Methyloterricola oryzae: one gene and its partner. The protein of the gene in region 1 binds, or shares a complex with, the protein of each later gene. Links are inferred from orthologs where the notes say so. Each region holds a gene or a part of one and is shown in the gene's direction. Other genes may lie near its edges.

The links.
Region 2: the proteins of mnmG (region 1) and mnmE are in contact, whole or in part, in a solved structure (PDB 9HIP), measured with the Escherichia coli proteins. The link is inferred for Methyloterricola oryzae from one-to-one orthologs.

What each region holds. Positions count from the first base shown.
Region 1 is NZ_JYNS01000005.1:58,460-61,736, forward strand. What follows is about bases 303-3,258. They hold mnmG (tRNA uridine-5-carboxymethylaminomethyl(34) synthesis enzyme MnmG), read left to right. Parts: upstream 303-821; coding sequence 822-2,696; downstream 2,697-3,258. Other genes in these bases: EK23_RS08770 (BatD family protein), read left to right, coding at 303-732; rsmG (16S rRNA (guanine(527)-N(7))-methyltransferase RsmG), read left to right, coding at 2,696-3,258. Also shown: more of EK23_RS08770, read left to right, coding at 1-302; more of rsmG, read left to right, coding at 3,259-3,277. UniProt on the Escherichia coli protein: NAD-binding protein involved in the addition of a carboxymethylaminomethyl (cmnm) group at the wobble position (U34) of certain tRNAs, forming tRNA-cmnm(5)s(2)U34.
Region 2 is NZ_JYNS01000016.1:2,469-5,724, reverse strand. What follows is about bases 255-3,189. They hold mnmE (tRNA uridine-5-carboxymethylaminomethyl(34) synthesis GTPase MnmE), read left to right. Parts: upstream 255-999; coding sequence 1,000-2,379; downstream 2,380-3,189. Other genes in these bases: EK23_RS17130 (hypothetical protein), read right to left, coding at 2,479-3,189; yidC (membrane protein insertase YidC), read left to right, coding at 255-960. Outside these bases: more of yidC, read left to right, coding at 1-254; more of EK23_RS17130, read right to left, coding at 3,190-3,256. UniProt on the Escherichia coli protein: Exhibits a very high intrinsic GTPase hydrolysis rate. Involved in the addition of a carboxymethylaminomethyl (cmnm) group at the wobble position (U34) of certain tRNAs, forming tRNA-cmnm(5)s(2)U34.

The sequences.
Region 1 (3,277 bases):
AACGAGGAAAAGCGTCCGGATGGGATCATCAGCAGCCGTCAGGAAAAAACCGCCCTATTGCCGGGGAGGGCCGGCAGGATCGCGCTGCCCGCCATCGAGATTCCCTGGTGGAACACCCGGAGCGACCGCATGGAGGTGGCCAGGCTGCCGGAACAAACCCTGACCGTCACCGGCGCCGCCGGCGAACCCGCACCCACCGCGCCGCCGGCCGCAGAGCCTGCGCCCGCGGAGGCTTTTCCCGCGGTTTCCCGGAAGCCGGACGCGGCGAACCCGGCGGTTCCTGCTGCCCAGCTCACAGCCGACCCCTGGTTCTGGAGCACCCTGGTGGCTGCTATCGGCTGGTTGCTTACGGCCCTGTTCTGGCTGCGTGCTCGCCATTCCCCGGCTTCGCCCGCGCAGGACGGCGAGCAGGCGGAGCTTCCGGGGCTTCGGGCCGCCACGCGTGCGGCGAAAGAGGCCTGTGGGACGGGAGATCCGACGCGTGCGCGCGATGCCCTGCTGGTCTGGGCGGCGGCGCGTTGGCCGAAGGATGCGCCAAGCTCCCTGGCCGCATTGGCGCGGCACACCGGCGGCGAGCTGGCTCAAGCAATCGCTGAACTGGAGCGGGCGCTGTACAGCCGTTCCGGCAGCAGCTGGAATGGCGAGACCCTCGGCAAGTTGATCGCTGAGCCACAGCGGGGAGACGCGCAGACTCAGAAGGCGCCGGATCTGGAGCCCTTGTATCGCAGTTGAGGGTTTTCCGCCCCCCGGCGCCGGTTCCGGGCGGCCGGTATGGTATGATTTCGCCCAGTTTCAGCCAGCGCCATCCAGAGTTTTCCAGCATGCAGTACCCCAGTGAATTCGACGTGATCGTGGTCGGCGGCGGCCATGCGGGCACCGAGGCGGCCCTGGCGGCGGCGCGCGCGGGCGCGAGCACCCTGTTGCTGACGCAGAACATCGAAACCCTCGGTCAGATGAGCTGCAATCCCGCCATCGGCGGCATAGGCAAGGGGCATCTGGTCAAGGAGATCGACGCCCTGGGCGGACTCATGGCGTGCGCCATCGACCGCGCCGGCATCCAGTTCCGCATCCTCAACGCCAGCAAGGGGGCGGCGGTACGCGCCACCCGGGCCCAGGCGGACCGCCAGTTGTACAAACAGGTGGTGCGGCATGCCCTGGAAACCCAGCCGAACCTGTTCCTGTTCCAGCAGACCGTCGCCGACCTGATCGTGGAAAATGGCAGCGCGCGCGGCGTGGTGACGCAGATGGGGCTCGCCTTTCGCGCCCGCTGCGTGGTGCTGACGGTGGGCACTTTTCTGGCCGGGCGCATCCACATCGGCCTGGAGAACTACGAAGGCGGCCGCGCCGGCGATGCGCCGTCCAATGCCCTCGCGGCGCGCCTGCGGGAACTGCCGTTCCGGGTGGAACGTCTGAAGACCGGCACGCCGCCGCGCATCGCCAGCGCCAGCATCGATTATGCGGTGATGGCCGAGCAGCCGGGGGATACGCCCACGCCGGTGTTTTCCTTCCTCGGCTCGCGCGAGGAGCATCCGCGCCAGGTGTGCTGCCATATCACCCGCACCAACCCGGGCACCCATGACATCATACGCGGCGGATTGGATCGATCGCCCATGTATTCCGGCGTCATCGAAGGCGTGGGACCGCGTTACTGTCCCTCCATCGAGGACAAGGTGGTGCGCTTTGCTGAGCGCGATTCCCACCAGATCTTCGTTGAACCGGAGGGCCTGGACAGCCGGGAAATCTATCCCAACGGCATTTCCACCAGCCTGCCTTTCGACGTGCAGCTGGCCCTGGTGCGCTCCATCCGGGGTTTCGAACGGGCGCACATCACGCGGCCCGGCTACGCCATCGAATACGATTATTTCGATCCCCGCGATCTCAAGGCGTCGCTGGAGACCAAGCATCTGGACAGCCTATTCTTCGCCGGCCAGATCAATGGCACCACCGGCTACGAGGAGGCGGCGGCGCAAGGCCTGATCGCGGGCCTCAACGCGGCACGCAAGGCGAAGGATCTGGAAGCCTGGTCGCCGGCCCGGGAAGAAGCCTACATCGGAGTGATGATCGACGACCTCATCACCCGGGGTACCGCCGAACCCTATCGCATGTTCACCAGTCGCGCAGAGTACCGCCTGCTGCTGCGGGAAGACAACGCGGACCTGCGCCTCACCGAAATGGGCCGTGAGCTGGGTCTGGTGGATGATGATCGCTGGCGGCGCTTCGAGGACAAGCGCGAGCGCATTGCCCGGCTGCAGGCGGAACTGGACGCCACCTGGGTGAAGCCCAACAGCGGCGCGGCCGAAGCTCTCGGCGGCCAGTTGAGCGCGCCCCTGCAGCGCGAGGCGACCCTCACCGAATTGCTGCGCCGCCCGGAACTGGTCATCGCGGCCCTGGGCGGCATCTGTCCGGCCCTGGACGCCGAGGATGACCCGCAGGTGCTGGAGCAATTGGAAATCCAGGCCAAGTACGCGGGCTATATCGACCGCCAGCAGGACGAGATCGAGCGTTCGCGGCGCTACAACCATTGGCGCCTGCCGGAGCACATGGACTACGGCAACGTGGTGGGCCTGTCCAACGAGGTGCGCGAAAAGCTCAAGCAGCAGCGGCCCGAGACCCTCGGCCAGGCCTCGCGCATACCGGGCGTGACGCCCGCGGCCATTTCCTTGTTGCTGGTGCATCTGAAGAAGAAAAGCGCCTGATGGCACAGGACCTGGATCGCCTGCTCGCGGAGGGGCTGGCGCAGATGGGCGTCGCCGCCGATGCGGGTCAGCGGGAGCGGTTGCTGGTCTTCCTGCAGTTACTGCGCAAATGGAATCGTGTCTATAATCTCACCTCCATCACGGACCCGGCCGACATGGTCAGGCTGCATCTGCTCGACAGCCTGGCGGTCTTGCCGCACCTGAAAGGGTGGCGTGTGCTGGATGTGGGCACGGGGGCGGGTCTGCCGGGCATTCCCCTGGCGCTGTTGGCCGGAGAGAAGGATTTCACCCTGCTGGACGGCAACTCCAAGAAGACGCGCTTCGTGCAGCAGGCCATCATCGAACTGGGCCTTCGCAACGCCCGCGTGGTGCATGCGCGCATCGAGCGCTTCGCCGACCCGGAGGGCTTCGATGTGATACTGGCCCGCGCCTTCGCCAGCCTGCCGGTGATCGTGGAACACACGCGGCGGCTTTTGGCCCCGGGCGGCGTGATCCTTGCGCAGAAGGGCAAATGGGCGGAACAGGACTCACCGACCCCGTTTGCCGTTGAAAGCGTTCCCTTGAAAATTCCCGGAGTGGAT
Region 2 (3,256 bases), on another replicon or contig:
GTCGGTGGTGTGCTCTACACCGAAGCGGACAAATACGAAAAGATCTCTTTCGATGACATGCAGGAGCAAAAGCTCGACCGGAAAGGACAGAACGGCTGGGTCGCAATGATCCAACACTACTTCGTGGCCGCCTGGATTCCCAAGGCGGGTGAGGTAGACACTTTCTACACCAAGGATCTGGGTGACCAGCTTTTCCTTATCGGCGCCGTCTCGCCACAGCAGGAAGTCCCTGCCGGAGCGGAGCAGGTCTTTCATTCACGCCTGTTTGCTGGACCAAAATTGCAACGCGCCCTGGAAAGCGTCGCGCCCGGCCTCGAGCTTACCGTCGATTTCGGAAACCTGACGTTTATTGCCAAGCCAATTTTCTGGCTGCTGGAGAAATACCACGCCATCTTCGCCAATTGGGGATGGGCCATCATATTCGTCACTATTACCATCAAGCTGCTGTTCTACAAACTATCTGAATCCAGCTACCGTTCCATGGCCAATATGCGGAAGCTGCAGCCCAAGCTGAAGGAACTCAAGGAGCGCTACGGAGAGGACAAGCAGCAGTTCAACATCGCCATGATGGAACTCTACCGGAAGGAAAAAGTGAATCCACTCGGCGGGTGCCTGCCGGTACTCGTGCAGATACCCGTCTTCATATCCCTCTACTGGGTGCTAGTGGAGGCAGTCGAACTCAGACAAGCCCCATTTGCGCTATGGCTCCAGGATCTCTCGGCCAAAGATCCCTATTTCGTGCTGCCGGTCATTTACTCCGCTTCCATGTTCTTCCAGCAGAAATTAAACCCGCAGCCGCAAGACCCTATCCAGGCCAAGGTCATGCTTTACATGCCCCTGATGTTCGGATTCTTCTTCGCTTTCTTCCCTTCCGGACTGGTGCTGTACTGGGTCGTGAACAACCTGCTTTCCATCTTGCAGCAGTGGTTCATCACACGACAGATCGAAAAGCGAGCCTAAGCTAAGCCGCTCACTCCGCGCCGAAGCAGCTACCCATCAGTGGTAGCCGCTTCAGCGAGCACCCGGAGACTAGCCACCCTGACCACGGATACCATAGCCGCCATTGCGACACCGCCGGCACGCGGCGGCATCGGAATCGTGCGAATCTCCGGCGAATTGGTGGAGCGCGTCTGCCGCGAAGTACTCCGACAAGATTTGCGCCCACGACACGCGCATTTCCTTCCCTTCTATGACACCGATGATTCAATTCTGGATTCCGGTGTCGCCCTATTATTCCCTCAACCCCATTCCTTTACCGGGGAGCATGTGCTGGAACTACACTGTCACGGCAGTCCCATGCTCCTGGATCTGCTTCTTCGTCGCATAACGCGCCTGGGCATAAGACTTGCGCGGCCTGGCGAATTTTCGGAACGCGCTTTTCTCAATGGCAAGATCGATTTGATTCAGGCGGAAGCTATTGCTGACCTGATTGAAAGCTCGACTGAAACTGCGGCACGCTCGGCCCAACGCTCTCTGCAAGGCGAATTCTCCACCTTGATTCATGAGCTGCGTGACGCGCTAATAGGAATTCGTTCCTTTCTGGAAGCAGCGATCGACTTCAGCGATGAGGAAATCGACTATCTGACCGAAAGCAACACTGCTCAGCGACTTCAAGCACTATCGACGCGCCTGGAAGAGATCCTGGGTTCCGCCAGGAAAGGCAGCGTACTTCGAGAAGGCCTAACAGTCGTCATAGCGGGCAGGCCCAATGTCGGCAAATCCAGTCTCCTGAATCGCCTCGCTCAAAAAGACCTAGCCATTGTCACCGACATCGCCGGCACTACCCGAGATGCTCTGCGCGAATACATACAAATAGACGGCATGCCACTGCATATCGTTGACACGGCAGGCATTCACGACAGTGAAGATCCCATCGAACAAGAAGGCATCCGACGGGCGCACACCGCGATCGCCAGCGCCGACCTCACTCTCCTGATCTTGGACGACAGCACAAACGATGCCGACGATGACCTGCTTGCGCAACTTCCACCCGAGATCCCTTTGATAAAGGTCTACAACAAGATAGATCTGAGCGGGCGCTCAGCGTCTATCGACGAAAACGAAAACTGCGTTGTCGTCCACCTGTCCGCCAAAACAGGCCTCGGCATAAAACTGCTTCAAGAGCACCTTAAGAAAATGGCTGGGTACGAAAGCGACTCCGCTCATGTCTTTACCGCACGGCGCCGTCATGTGGACGCTTTGGAACGTGCCCATACTGCCGTTACCACCGCAATCTTGCACCTACAGACTGGAAGCGGCGCCGAACTAGTCGCCGAGGAACTTCGGTTGGCTCAAACCTCCGTAGGTGAGATCACGGGAGAATTCACCACAGAAGACCTGCTGGGCAGCATATTTTCAAGCTTTTGCATTGGAAAGTGAGGCAGACACGAATTCAAAACGTTTGATAGACGGAGCAGCGTTCACACCTTAGCCAGAAACCGAACTAACCCAATACAAGGCGGCTGGTTGTTCCTGGATTTATTGGCAAACAATGCTTGTCGGACAACCCGTGTTGATATATCCCTGTCGAGCTTCAAGGAGGGGCAGGATATCCCTCTTGTAACTAAAATTCGGGTAATTCGGCTGGTCCCAGATGATGTAGTTTACATGCAATCCAGCGGGGTCCGAAATGGCGAAGTCCAGCATCCGCTCTACACTGCCACCCTGCTCAATATACTGATTAACCCGAGGATCCTGAGAAGAGATATGTAACGGTATCTTCCCAGAATATTGAGTATAAAACGATGTAGAAAAGGTTTTACTATCTGGAACTAGATCAGGGCCTCCCACCCCGAGTCCAAGTTTTTTGGCATACGCAAACAACTCGCCGACATTAGGTCCCCAGCTCAGGAATTTGAAAACCTGAGTATTTGGAAAAGATGCGGCCAGTGCATCCATCCCTCTTTTCTCTTGGTCCGTGTATCCTCTTGATGAATATAGAGACATATTATCACCTGCCGTCTCGACTCCATCTTCTTCCACAAAAATAGCTTCGAAATTGGGATCACCGTTGAACTTCTGTCCAAGAGCCCTGTAGAGTGCAATCAAGCGATCCTGCACAGCCGGTACCCACCGCAATGCAGTACACTTAATCCCGATATGCGACTGGCCGCCTTTGTAGATTGGATCATTTATGAGATAGTCGGGGACACAATCAGGCCAGTTCTTCCAGAAGGTCCTATCGTTAATTTGGATCATGAGTTGCTTGCCTTGGGCTTTCGCCATGGCCAATTCACTTTCAATTCTACTGAAATTG